Regions from separate parts of the Shewanella sp. FDAARGOS_354 genome, predicted to be linked through region 1. Evidence: riboswitches for the same ligand, from Rfam matches in the RefSeq annotation. Region 1 holds a riboswitch; the other holds the start of a gene.
What was found. A riboswitch is a leader RNA that binds a small molecule or an ion and turns the genes downstream of it on or off. The one in region 1 is predicted to bind thiamine pyrophosphate.
Positions count from the first base shown of each region.

Region 1 (6,398 bases):
TCGCCACCAATAAACTTACACACAAACACGGCTTTGCCCCACTTCTCATGGGCGGCTTGCATTTCGGTGGCCAGCATCGCCATCACGTCCGAATAGTCACCGCACACTTGGGTCGCCATCGCATTGGTAACACGTTGAATCGTTGGATAACTGTCCAAACGATGAATAAACCATTTAATTGGATCGAGATAATTTTCATTAAAGGGATACATGCTAATTTCGGCGGTCAGTTTCATCTTCAATCCTTATTTCAAATACTTATCATAAAAATAGCCGCACCGTGAAACGGTATAGTATGAAGCCTCAAGTCTCACTCCACAGCGCGGCTAGCTTGGGCACTACATAAACTTAACGTTCAGTGTTACCCCAATTTGGCGTGGGTCGCCGTAACGGATATATTGTTTTTCCGCCCAGCCATTATCGGGCTCATTACCAAAATAGAAGCCACGAACGCCATATTCTTCATCAAATAGGTTGCGGCCCCATAAATACGCTGACCACGCACTTGCCTCATAACCTAAACGCGCATTCACAACAGTATATGGTTCGGAACGCGAGTCGTTACTGTCTGAGTAGTAAAACTCGCTCTTACCACTCATATTCAAGTTGGCAAACCAACCCGAGTTCGCACGATAGGTGCCGCCTAGGCTATAGGTTAAGTGCGGTGAATGGGCCAGATCGCGCCCCGTTAAATCCACATCAGCACCGTATTTATCTTGATATTGGTAATTACCGTAAGCAGTCTGTAACCAACCAAGGCTTGAGTAAAACTGGAGATTATCCGTGGCATACCAAGTTGCATCCAGCTCGGCACCGTAGTTGTTTGAGCTACCCGCATTTTCAGTGTAGAGAATAAACCGTTGTGGCTTATTAGGATCTTGCTGGGAAGCCGCCACTTGCTGATCCTGTCTATCCATATAGAACAGCGCCAGATTAGTATCGATAAGCCCTTCAAACCAATGGGATTTTAAACCGATTTCGTAGTTGTATAAGGTTTCGGTATCAAACTCTTTTTTATCATTGAGTTCGACTGGCAAGGTCATGTTGAAACCGCCCGCCTTGTAACCTCGCGCCACACGGGCGTAGACATTGTGGGACTCATTGAGCACTTTACTCAGCGCAATATGGCCGCCCCACATGGTTTCACTCGGGTCAAAATTATCATTGTTAGTGTCGGAGTAATGACTATTACGACGCTCCACACGCAGCCCAACAGACAAGGCATAGTCAGCACCTAAATCTGTGTCCAGCTGACCAAATACGGCGTAATTGGTTGCTTCATATTCAGAATCTAACACCTCATCAGGCCAAGTATTATATTCAGAATACAGTTGGTTATCTTCTTTAAGGTTCATCGCATAAACCCCAAGTAACCAGTCGGTTGAGTCTGCAAAAATACGGCCTTGGTCGGTCGAGCTTAAACGGAACTCTTGGGATAAGGTTTTACGCTGACCGGTTTTGTCCCAGAAGTAATCGTACTGACAAGGGGCGAGATTGCCCTCATCCTCACATTGCTTGGATGCCCAATACTCAGGGTTTGCCCAATCGCCATCGTAACTATAGTGGTGATCGGTATTGGCAAATGACGTCAGCGAGGTCAACTCAAACTGCTCTGCCCCAGAATATGTCGCTTTAAAACCTGCGCCGGTGGTGCGCTGGCTATCGACACCCGGTTGATCAGATAGGGTGTTTGTCGGATCGTTGGTCAAACTCCACACATCATAACCGTTATCAAAATCGGCATGCAGCAGAGTTAAATCCAGTTGCAGATCATCGGTGGCATACCAGCGCAATTTAGCGCGGCCAGTAAATTCATCACGACCATTGGTATCTTCTTTATTTAAATAGATATTGTCGCGATAACCGTTTTGCTGATGTTGCTGCAGTGCCACACGGTACAGCAATTTGCCTGAATCGCTTAAGGGACCAGAGCTAAAACCGCTAAAGGTTTGTAGATCATCATTACCTAAAGAAACCTCGGCGCCATGTTCAAACACATCGGTTGGGTCATTACTCTTAAGGTAAATTAAGCCCGCTAACGCATTGGCGCCATAGCGGGTTCCCTGCGGGCCGCGTAACACTTCAACCTGCTGCAGATCGTACATGCTCGACACCATGCCGATACCGGATAAATCAATATCATCAACAATATAACCAACGGATGAGTTAGGCGCGCCTTGATATTGCTCCTGCTCACCCACGCCACGGATCTGGAAATACTTGGGGCGTGAACTACCACCTGACCAGTTGAAGTTGGCGATAGAGTTCATCACATCTTCAAAGTGCTGGGCGCTTTCATCTTGAATTTGCTGGGCATCGATAACGGTAATGCTTGAAGGCATTTTTTCTAAACTGGCACTGCGAAAATCCGCCGTAACCACCATGATTTCCATATCATTATTGGGATCAGGTTTGTCGATAGCATCGGTTTGCGCCCATGCCGACGCACTTAACGCCGCAGAGACGGCCAGCGCTAATGGTGCACGAGTTAACGATATCGTGAAGATTGAAGATTGGTTGTTAGACTTTTTGTTAGACATAGGACCTCAAATACATGTTTGAGATCCGGCAACGAATAAGCGATTCAGAAGTGTGCTGTTGATTGGCCCATTCCTACGCCGGTATTAGCCGGATCAGGTTCTAAGGGTTCGTCTGATGACATCTCAGTCTGCCGAATGTTGGCAAACACCCCTTGGCGGCGCTTAGTATACATGACGAAAATAATAAAGTAGACACACTTGTGCCGGCGATATCCTTAAATATCACTAAAACCTTGTCTTTCTACGCAATGTTAAAAGTCTTATGCCAAACGCCCGCAATCCCAATGCCTAAAATCGCCAGTCAACTCCTTTGGCCCATTTGACCGTTTATCACGATAATGTTATAGAAGGCCGCCATTTTACATAGGATAAGAGGATCATACTCAATGCAGCTAAAACCGTTAGCCAAAGGACGTTATAGCCAGCGATGGGAGCAAGACTATCCCCTTATTGAAGCGGTGATACTCAGCTGTATCAGCGAAGTTAAAATGCTTAAAAAAGGCGCCCATCTAATGACACAAGGTGAAGCCATGACCTCACTGGTGTTGGTAAAACAAGGGCGCGTGTCGCTTGGCCATACCGCCAGAAATGGTCGATGTTTTCAATTGGGGACTATCGATTGTGATTCGCAACTCTTTGGTGAAATGGAGTTTTTTACTCAGTATCACTGCCAGTTGGATATTATTGCTAATGAAGCCTTAGAAATCATGGTCATTAGCGCCGAAAAACTACAACATTCCCTCGGTCAACACCCTCAGCTTGCGTTATTTTTTGCCAGCGCCATTGCTATTGACTACCAAGACACCGTCGATATTTTTACCCGGCGCCTGCTGTATCCCATCAGCTATAACGTGGCATATGATATTTACCACGAATATTTAAATGATTTACCCGTTGATGGCTTTAGTAAGCGTTATTTAGAAGCGGAGCGATTTGGTACAACCGATCGCGTTTACCGACGGGCACTACAGTTGCTTGAAGAACGTGGCCTGATTGAACGCAATAAAGAAGGCATAAGGATTAAAGATCTCAATGCCCTTAAACAATTTGTTGAAGCTGCGATATAACCAAATTAAAAAAGCCCACTCTCGAGATTATTCATTAGCAAGAGTGGGCCAAATCAATTAACGTCGCAAATGGACTTTAGGCCGCAGCAGGTTTCATTCGGCCTGAAACAATCAGCATGATAAATATCGCAACATAAAGTAGCGGGATAACATACATCACCGTTTGCAATCCAATAATACGTTCAAAGAATGAGCTAATGGCGGGACTAAACATCGCACCCGTGCTGCCACTGATCAAAATATAAGACACATTTTTACTGCTCGCCTTTTTAACAAAAGACACACCATAAGCAATAAATGCGTTGTAAAGAGCTGCGCACACAAAGCCATAACCATAGGTTAAATAACCTATCCAATTAAGCTTATCAGTTGTCACAATCATAAAGGTGATGACCATAGCCAGGCCGATAATTGCGACTAGAAAATGGTGGATTTTTACCCGAGTCACAATCAGCGTCGAAATTAACGCACCAATCAGTGCGGCTGACCAATATTGAGTAATAATATTGCCCGCGTCTTCAAATGGAATATCAAATTTTTGCTTAACAAATAAAGGGGCCCAGGTTAAAAACGTATACAGCGCCAACATGCCTAAAAATAACCCAATGCCACCGCTAATAATGCCGAAATTCCATTCAGATTGTTGCTTATCTTCCGTATTCGATGATTGCTCACATAGCGAAAAATTAGTGAACAAAGTAATAATCACGGTTCCTAACGCGACTAAACCTACGGCTAAGTAACTGTAACTCCATGACAATGAACTTGTGAGTGCGTAAGTTGTAATTAAAGGGAAAATAACCCCCGCAATATTAAATGTGGCATCTTGCACGACGAGCATGGTGCTTTGTAATTTCTCTTGCCACACTGATACCACTATCGTACCCGCAATACATAGCCCCACACCGCCACAAAAACCAATCAAGGTCATGGCTATCATCACCACTTGTAGCGAAGTGGTAAGATGTAACGCGACAGCACACAATGCCACTAGACTGTAACTAATTAAGGTAATTCGCTTGATACCCAATTTTTCAATAAAGAAAAAAGCGGCAATAGTCCCCGCCAGTGCGCCGCCATTAAGCAAGGAGAATATTGAAGCAACGTCATTCACGTTTGCTGCAAATTTATCCGCTATGGGTTCAATCAGCATCCCAAATTGAGTGGCAAAGCCCGCCATTATAAAATTAGCGAGAAAACTAATTGCGGTTAAGGTGATTTTATTATTCATGTTGTCATTCCATCAGTGAAATGCTAAGGGTACAAAGGATAGCGTTAACCCTAATTAAGCGCGGTTTCTAAGGCGAGCTCGATCATATTATTAAAGGATAATTGACGCTCTTGCGCCGTGGTTTCTTCACCAGTTAAACAGTGGTCAGATACCGTCAGAATCGCTAAGGATTCAATTCCCTGTTGATGTGCCAAGCCATAAAGTCCTGCCACTTCCATATCAATACCTAACACCCCGAAACGCTCAAGCGCCGGGATCATATCTTCGTCAGGATCATAGTAAAGATCGCCACTAAATACGTTGCCAACTTTCACGCTAATGCCTTTTTCATTGGCTTTGGTATAGGCTTTGTGAAGTAAGGAAAAGGTGGCTGAGGTCGCCATTTGGTAGCCACTGCTGCGTTTAGCATTCGTTGGGGAATCCGTGCCAGCGGCTTGAGCTAAAATCACATCGCGCATTTCGACATGCTGTTGGGTCGCCCCTAAACTGCCGATACGAATAATACGTTTAACGCCGAAAAAATTAATCAACTCATGGCCATAGAGCACCATAGATGAAATACCCATACCATGGCCCATCACCGAAATGCGTTGCCCTTGGTAATAACCTGTGTAACCCAACATATTGCGAACGTTAGTCACTTCTACGGCATCGGTAAGATAGGTTTCTGCTATATATTTAGCCCGCAGCGGATCGCCGGGCATAATAACAGTTTCTGCAAAATCAGTAGGTTGCGCATTAATATGAGCCGTCATAGATCTATCCTCATGTGGTAATATGCAGATAGTAGTGCTCAACCGCGAAATATTTTTAGGACTAAAGTCCGGATCTTCTGTTGTAATCCCCCTTTTTTGTTAAAAGTGGATGATTTATCGCAACGTTTACACTTAGCATCATAAAACTTAATAACAAAATCTTATTTAACACATTGTATTTGATACAAATAAAAAGACTTACACCCAAAAGAGTAAGTCTTTTTAAATATAGAGAACCCAGCACAGACTCTACTAAAACAAACACCAATCTAGTTTGAATGGGTCTCGCGCACATAAACGTCAAATTTTACCACTTGGGCATTTGGTGCCACAGCCGACACTTGTAGCTGTTGTTTGCCGTGTAATTTCACCGATTTCCAACTGGTGGCTTCATCTTCAATGGTAAAACCGCTGGCATCATACCAAGTGAACTTATATTGCACTCGCATATCGCTTGAGGACTTGCTGACGATCAGCGCCGAACCTTGGATAAGATCGCCAACACGGCGCGCCTCACCCCCTTCGACACTGATATCACGGGCAAAACTCTTACTATCGACACGGGTATCTCCCTGTGAGTTCACCGAAATGCCCGCCGTATTAGTGCAGGCGCCGAGTGTCATTGCTGCTGCCAAGATTAATCCACTGTAAATTGCTTTCATTTTGTTTTCCCTCACTCACAAAAACCTAGGTGCCGAACAACGGATGGGCAATGACACTACGCGACGCCAGCTGAACTTATGCTTAACGTGCTCATCATGCCCCGCGCTCGCGATTAATCGATCAAAAAGTGCGCCCTTGCGGT
Region 1 covers NZ_CP022089.2:612,268-618,665, reverse strand. Annotated here, with positions in the region: gene CEQ32_RS02895 (hypothetical protein) at 1-236, opposite strand, end outside; gene CEQ32_RS02890 (TonB-dependent receptor) at 339-2,540, opposite strand; TPP riboswitch at 2,594-2,703, opposite strand; gene CEQ32_RS02885 (Crp/Fnr family transcriptional regulator) at 2,927-3,607, shown strand; gene tsgA (MFS transporter TsgA) at 3,684-4,838, opposite strand; gene deoD (purine-nucleoside phosphorylase) at 4,889-5,593, opposite strand; gene CEQ32_RS02870 (YcfL family protein) at 5,863-6,255, opposite strand; gene CEQ32_RS02865 (PaaI family thioesterase) at 6,369-6,398, opposite strand, start outside.

Region 2 (6,398 bases), 490 kb from region 1:
TCATTAAGTACTAAGGGATTGATTTTGCCTGTTCGATCGAATATAGCCCCAGAAGATGATCTTAGTGTTGATGTGCTCGGCCGCGTTACAAACGATGAGACCGCACCATTTTCCGCTTTGCCTTTTTGTGCAACGTTTTTAAGTGCTACAGCCCAAGGCGCTACAGATTTGAACACTAAGCCTTTTAGCGCTTTAAGTGTTCATGTCGAGTCTTGTGATAACAATCTACACCTCAATTTAAGTAAAGCAGACCAAAGATCAATCGATAGCACATTTAAAACATCTTCAAATCTAAGCGGGCGAGAGCGGCCACATTATTTCAATCTTAAGCTATTGCTTTGGGTCATCTTGGGTCATGGCTTACTGCTGTTTTTATTAATTTTTTTATGGCGAACCCAGTCGGAACACTTAGGGCTGCATTTTACTGAATCATCTGCTAACGCACGGACTACAACCAAAGCGTTAAAGGCATATTTTATTTATGCGCCGCCAACGCAAACTGCTCCAGCGGATTCTGCTCAAGATATCTCAGTGGAAGAGTTTATTAACACTAGCGAGCCGATAACCTCACCGCCTAATACCGTAAAGCCGGCAGCTGATATTGAGCAGTCAGCGAAAGTGTCACCAAAAGTCGCAGTAAAGCTGACGCCAAAACCCATGGAGCAGATAGCCAAACCTCCAGAAGTCAGCGCCCAAGAATCAAAAGTAACAGAATCAAAAGCATCAGTACCAAACACATCTGTGCCTAACACCTCAACGCCGAACACCTCAACTCAGGGCCAAACCCAGCAGAGTGCAAAAGAGGCTGTTAAACCGAAAAAGGCAGAAACCCAATCACGCTCGGCACAAGCGGTAAGTACAGAGCAATCTGCGGTAAGTGGGCAAAGCGGTGGGGCGGCGGGCAGTGTGGGATTGTTTACTCAGCGTTATTTTGAACGACAGCGTGAGCAAGCTTTAGATGATTTAGTGTTAGAGCAAGCAAATCATTACAGCAAACGGTCGAATTTGTCTGAAATGAGCCCCGAGATGGAGGTACTGATTGTGCCCAATGCCGACGATTTTAGCGGCCCCACCAGTTTGGATTTAGAGCTGGATCCGAATCGTATCGTTCGTCAAGGTAATACCTGTTATCGGGTCGTCAAAGTAGGCACCCCAATTAATCCCTATGCTGAGAACTTAGGTTTCCCCTTCGATTGCAGTGGCAAGAAAATGAACCAAGAAATTGATGATGCCATTAAGGCGCAGCTCGATAAAATGATGGTAAAGCGGCCAAAAGGTTAAAAAATAGTGATGATAAATTTTCACTAAAAATAGTTTAAACTATGATCGCTAAAACAAATTTAGATTAAAGTCATTTAAATACATTGCTTTATGTGTTCTTTAATTTTGATTGATAATTTAATTTTTATTCTGAAATTACGCTTGTTTGTTCGCAGCGCTTCTGCCTATACTTTTGCCCATCTTGTCGGAGTGCCTCTTGGCTGAGACCGTTTATTCGGGATCCGTTGAACCTGATCAGGTTAAAACCTGCGAAGGAAACAAGCATAATAACTTCCATTAAATCGTATCAGCGGCAATCTTTTGCCGTCTATTTACCCATCGATTTAGTCGTTATTGAGTCAGTAAATCCACTTACGGTTTACAAGGCTCAGCTCTCAACACTCAAGTCTCCAGACAAGCAACCCCATTTTTATTTGTTAAAGTGAGATTGCTTATGTCCAGTTTAGAATCGTCCTCAGAATCACTTGCCGTGAACACTCATGGGCAAACGAACCGCCGTGTGGCGCGCGCCGAGGCGCAAGCCTTTATCGATACCCTTAAACCATTACAACATCCTAATTCGCAAAAGTTGTATTTGCAGGGAAGCCGTGAGGATCTCCGTGTAGGGATGCGGCAAATTCTGCAAACCGATACGCGGATTGGCGGCACGGTGATCGCGCCCAAAGTCGAGAAAAATCCTCCCATTCCGGTGTATGACTGTGCCGGTCCTTATTCCGATCCTGCTGCGCAAATTAACGTGCGCCAAGGTTTAGCCAAACTCAGATTACCGTGGATTATCGAGCGCCAAGATACCGAAGTGCTCGATTGTGCAACCTCAGATTTTACCCAGCAACGCCTAAAGGATGATGGGCTCGATCATCTGCGTTTCGAAGCCGGCTCAAGTGCGATTGTTCGTCCTCGCCGCGCCTTACCGGGTAAACGCGTGAGCCAATTACACTATGCGCGCCAAGGGATCATTACCCCTGAAATGGAATATGTGGCGATTCGGGAAAATATGGCGCTCGCCCAGGTGCAAGATGAAATCTTAAACCGCCGCGGCCAAGGTGAATCCTTTGGCGCCGTAATAGGTAAACCGATAACCCCTGAATTTGTCCGCGATGAAATTGCCCGTGGACGCGCCATTATTCCGTTAAATATCAATCACCCCGAAGCTGAGCCTATGATTATTGGCCGTAACTTTTTAGTCAAAGTGAACGCCAATATCGGTAACTCGGCGGTCACGTCTTCCATCGAGGAGGAAGTGGAAAAGCTAGTCTGGTCAACCCGTTGGGGCGCTGACACTGTGATGGACTTGTCCACTGGCCGGTATATCCATGAAACCCGAGAATGGATTATCCGCAACTCGCCAGTGCCTATTGGCACAGTGCCGATTTATCAAGCATTGGAGAAAGTGAATGGTGTTGCTGAGCACCTGACCTGGGAAGTGTTTCGCGATACTTTGATTGAGCAAGCGGAGCAGGGCGTCGATTACTTTACCATCCACGCGGGCGTGTTATTGCGCTATGTGCCGATGACCGCCAAACGGGTGACTGGGATCGTGTCCCGCGGCGGCTCTATTATGGCCAAATGGTGCTTGAGCCACCATCAAGAAAACTTCCTCTATACCCATTTCCGTGAGATTTGCGAGCTGTGCGTTGCCTACGATGTGTCGCTGTCATTAGGCGATGGTATGCGACCTGGCTCCATTGCCGATGCCAATGATGAGGCGCAGTTCGCCGAGCTTGAGACCTTAGGCGAGTTGGTCAAAATCGCTTGGGAATACGATGTGCAGACCATTATCGAAGGGCCTGGACATATCCCGATGCAACTTATCAAAGAGAATATGGATAAGCAGCTTATCCACTGCGCCGAGGCGCCGTTTTATACTCTAGGGCCGCAAATTACCGATATTGCGCCGGGTTACGATCATTTCACCTCGGGGATAGGTGCGGCGATGATCGCATGGTATGGCTGCGCCATGCTCTGCTATGTGACGCCGAAAGAGCACTTAGGTTTGCCCAATAAGCAGGACGTCAAACAAGGGCTGATTGCCTACAAGATTGCCGCCCATGCAGCCGATATTGCCAAAGGCCACCCGGGCGCGCAGATCCGCGACAATGCGTTATCTAAGGCGCGTTTTGAATTCCGTTGGGAAGACCAATATAACCTGGGACTTGACCCTGATACCGCCCGAGCCTATCACGATGAATCCCTGCCACAAGAGTCGGCCAAGGTCGCGCATTTTTGCTCTATGTGTGGCCCTAAGTTCTGCTCAATGAAGATCACCCAAGATGTGCGCGACTATGCGGCAAGTTTAGCGGCGGGTACGTTGTCAGTGGCTTCGTCAAGCCAAAATGTTGTGAGCGCTGAAGCGCTTGCATCGATAAACCCTGCTCAACAAGGGCAATCAAACACAGAAGCAATCCAGCAGATCAGAGTCAAAACTCAAGATGAATTAGCGGTGGCCATGGCGCAAAAATCGGCTGAGTTTGCGGCCTCGGGCGCCAAACTGTATCTGCCGCTGGGCGATGCTAATACAGCTAAAACTGCCAATGAAGCGGCAAAGCATCAGGATGGGGCAGAGCTCAAACCAACAGCACAGGTTGCGGAGGTTTGATAATGACCTTTGCTAAAGATATTAGCCAGGTGGCGCCTAAACCTATCGTCTGGACCATTGCGGGTTCAGACAGCGGTGGCGGCGCGGGGATCCAAGCCGACTTGGCCACCATCAAGGATTTGGGCGGCCATGGATGCAGCGTGATCACCACGTTAACGGCCCAAAGTTCAGTAGCGGTGGAGTTAGTTGAGCCTGTGAGTGAGGCAATGTTACTCACACAGCTTTCGACCCTGTTAGCTGATTTACCGCCTCAGGCGATTAAAATTGGCTTACTCGCAAATCAGCAGCAAGTGCACTTAGTTGCCGATTGGTTGGCTGGTTTTAAAACCCAATTTCCACTCGTCCCTATTATTCTCGACCCTGTGATGGTTGCAAGCTGTGGGGATGAGTTAGGTGATAAGAGCACTGCAAGTAAACCTCTGGATTTTGCTCCCTTTAAGGGCTTGATTAGCCTGATAACGCCGAATGTGCAGGAGTTGGCAAGGCTAACTGCCGTCACAGACAAACAAGCGTCAGCAATTCACACAAAAGCAGAATTCGCCGCTGCGGCAATGCAACTCTCAGCGCAATTAGCGTGCAGCGTATTAGCCAAGGGCGGCGATATTGATTTTGCGACTCAGACAAGTGCTGGCATTAACACCAGTGATCTCTTAAGCGAACAAAAAAGCGATATCACAAGTCATCGCATCGCCACAGATAATCAGCGCTTGGCAGAGGATTTGTTGATTTGTCATCAGGTTACTGGCTGCTCACCGCTTGACGCGAATGGTGGTTTTTGGCTCAGTAGTGCGCGGATAAACACGCGCCATAACCACGGCAGTGGTTGTACTCTGTCTTCAGCCATCGCCTCGGTGTTAGCCTTTGGCTTTGTATTGCAGGATGCGGTTGTGGTAGCAAAAGCCTATGTTAATCAAGGTTTAACTTATGCAGTGGGGATTGGCCAAGGTCCAGGGCCACTCGCGCGTACCGCATGGCCGCACAGCTTAATGGCGTATCCTTACGTCACTTCTTACCCTAAAAATAGCTTGAATGAATCCAGTGATTTGCAATGCGGCGCGTTTAAGCGCCTTGATCCTGACTTAGGGATTTATCCCGTTGTCGATAACTTACTGTTACTCGAACAATTATTGGCGGGGGGCGTGAAGACGGTACAGCTCAGGATAAAGTCTAATGCGCTAAAGTCTAATGTGCTGGCGTCGGACGAACTTGAGGCACAAATCCAAACCGCGATTGCCTTAGGTAAACACTATGATGCGCAGCTTTTTATCAATGATCATTGGCAGTTAGCGATAAAGCATGGCGCATTTGGGGTACATCTTGGACAAGAAGATCTAGCGGTGACGGATCTAAACGCCATTCATGGCGCGGGATTGGCGCTTGGCATCTCTAGCCACGGTTATTTCGAGTTGCTGCGTGCCCATCAACATGCGCCATCTTACATCGCCCTTGGGCATATTTTCCCGACGACGACCAAGCAAATGCCATCGGTGCCACAAGGGTTATTCAAGTTAGCGCATTATGTTGAACTGTTAAAAGCGCATTATCCCTTAGTGGCAATTGGCGGCATCGGGCCTTCGAATCTTGCCCAAGTCAAAGCCTCTGGGGTGAACAATATTGCCGTGGTGCGGGCGATTACCGAATCAAGCGATCCAATAATGGCCTTTGCCGAATTGACGCGAGCTTGGGAGTCAAGCTTATGAGCATGACACAAGAGCAGGCGCAATCCCTTGCCGATAAAGACTTTATTCGTTATTCGCGGCAAATATTTTTACCTGAGGTCGGCGAGACTGGCCAGTTGCAGCTTAAACAGGCTCATGTCCTTATCGTAGGCCTCGGCGGCCTTGGGCAATTGGCTGCGCAGTATTTAGCCTGCGCCGGTGTTGGGCGCTTAACGCTTGTCGACGGTGATAGGGTGGAATTGTCCAATCTGCCAAGGCAATTACTCTTTAATGACGACGATATTGACCATCACAAAGCCCTCATTGCTAAACAGAAATTAGCCGTGTTGGCGCAAGGTTGTGAGATTGATGCCTTTGCCGAGCAATTGACTCTTGAGTCTGCGAACACTGTATTTTCTGGTCTGTTAACCCATGGTGAAGAGACGAGGTTAGTGCTTGATTGTACTGATAACCTTACTGCGCGCCATTGTATCAATCGGTTGTGTATTGAGCATGCCTTGCCTTTGGTGAGCGCCTCGATTGCTGCCTTTAACGGCCAATTGTTTGCGGTTGATCAGCGGCGATTTCCCGCAGGCGGCTGTTATCACTGTATCTTCCCCTCGAATACTCGCGCGCCACAAAACTGTAGCAGTCAAGGAGTGCTCGGCCCCAGTGTCGGCGTGATGGCATCGATGCAGGCGCTGCTAGCGATGCAATTGTTGCTCTTAGCCACGCCGCCAACTTCTACAACAAAACAAACGGGTAATCAGTCTTTCGAAGAGACAAGTCACCCAGTCACCTCCACGAGAGCGCTACTTGGCCGATTTTGGCGTTTCGATGCCAAGTTACTCCAATGGCATTCG
Region 2 covers NZ_CP022089.2:1,106,797-1,113,194, reverse strand. Annotated here, with positions in the region: gene CEQ32_RS05090 (hypothetical protein) at 169-1,281, shown strand; TPP riboswitch at 1,457-1,555, shown strand; gene thiC (phosphomethylpyrimidine synthase ThiC) at 1,715-3,877, shown strand; gene thiE (thiamine phosphate synthase) at 3,880-5,577, shown strand; gene CEQ32_RS05075 (HesA/MoeB/ThiF family protein) at 5,574-6,398, shown strand, end outside.
Region 2: another riboswitch for thiamine pyrophosphate. It lies ahead of thiC (phosphomethylpyrimidine synthase ThiC); the one in region 1 lies ahead of CEQ32_RS02890 (TonB-dependent receptor).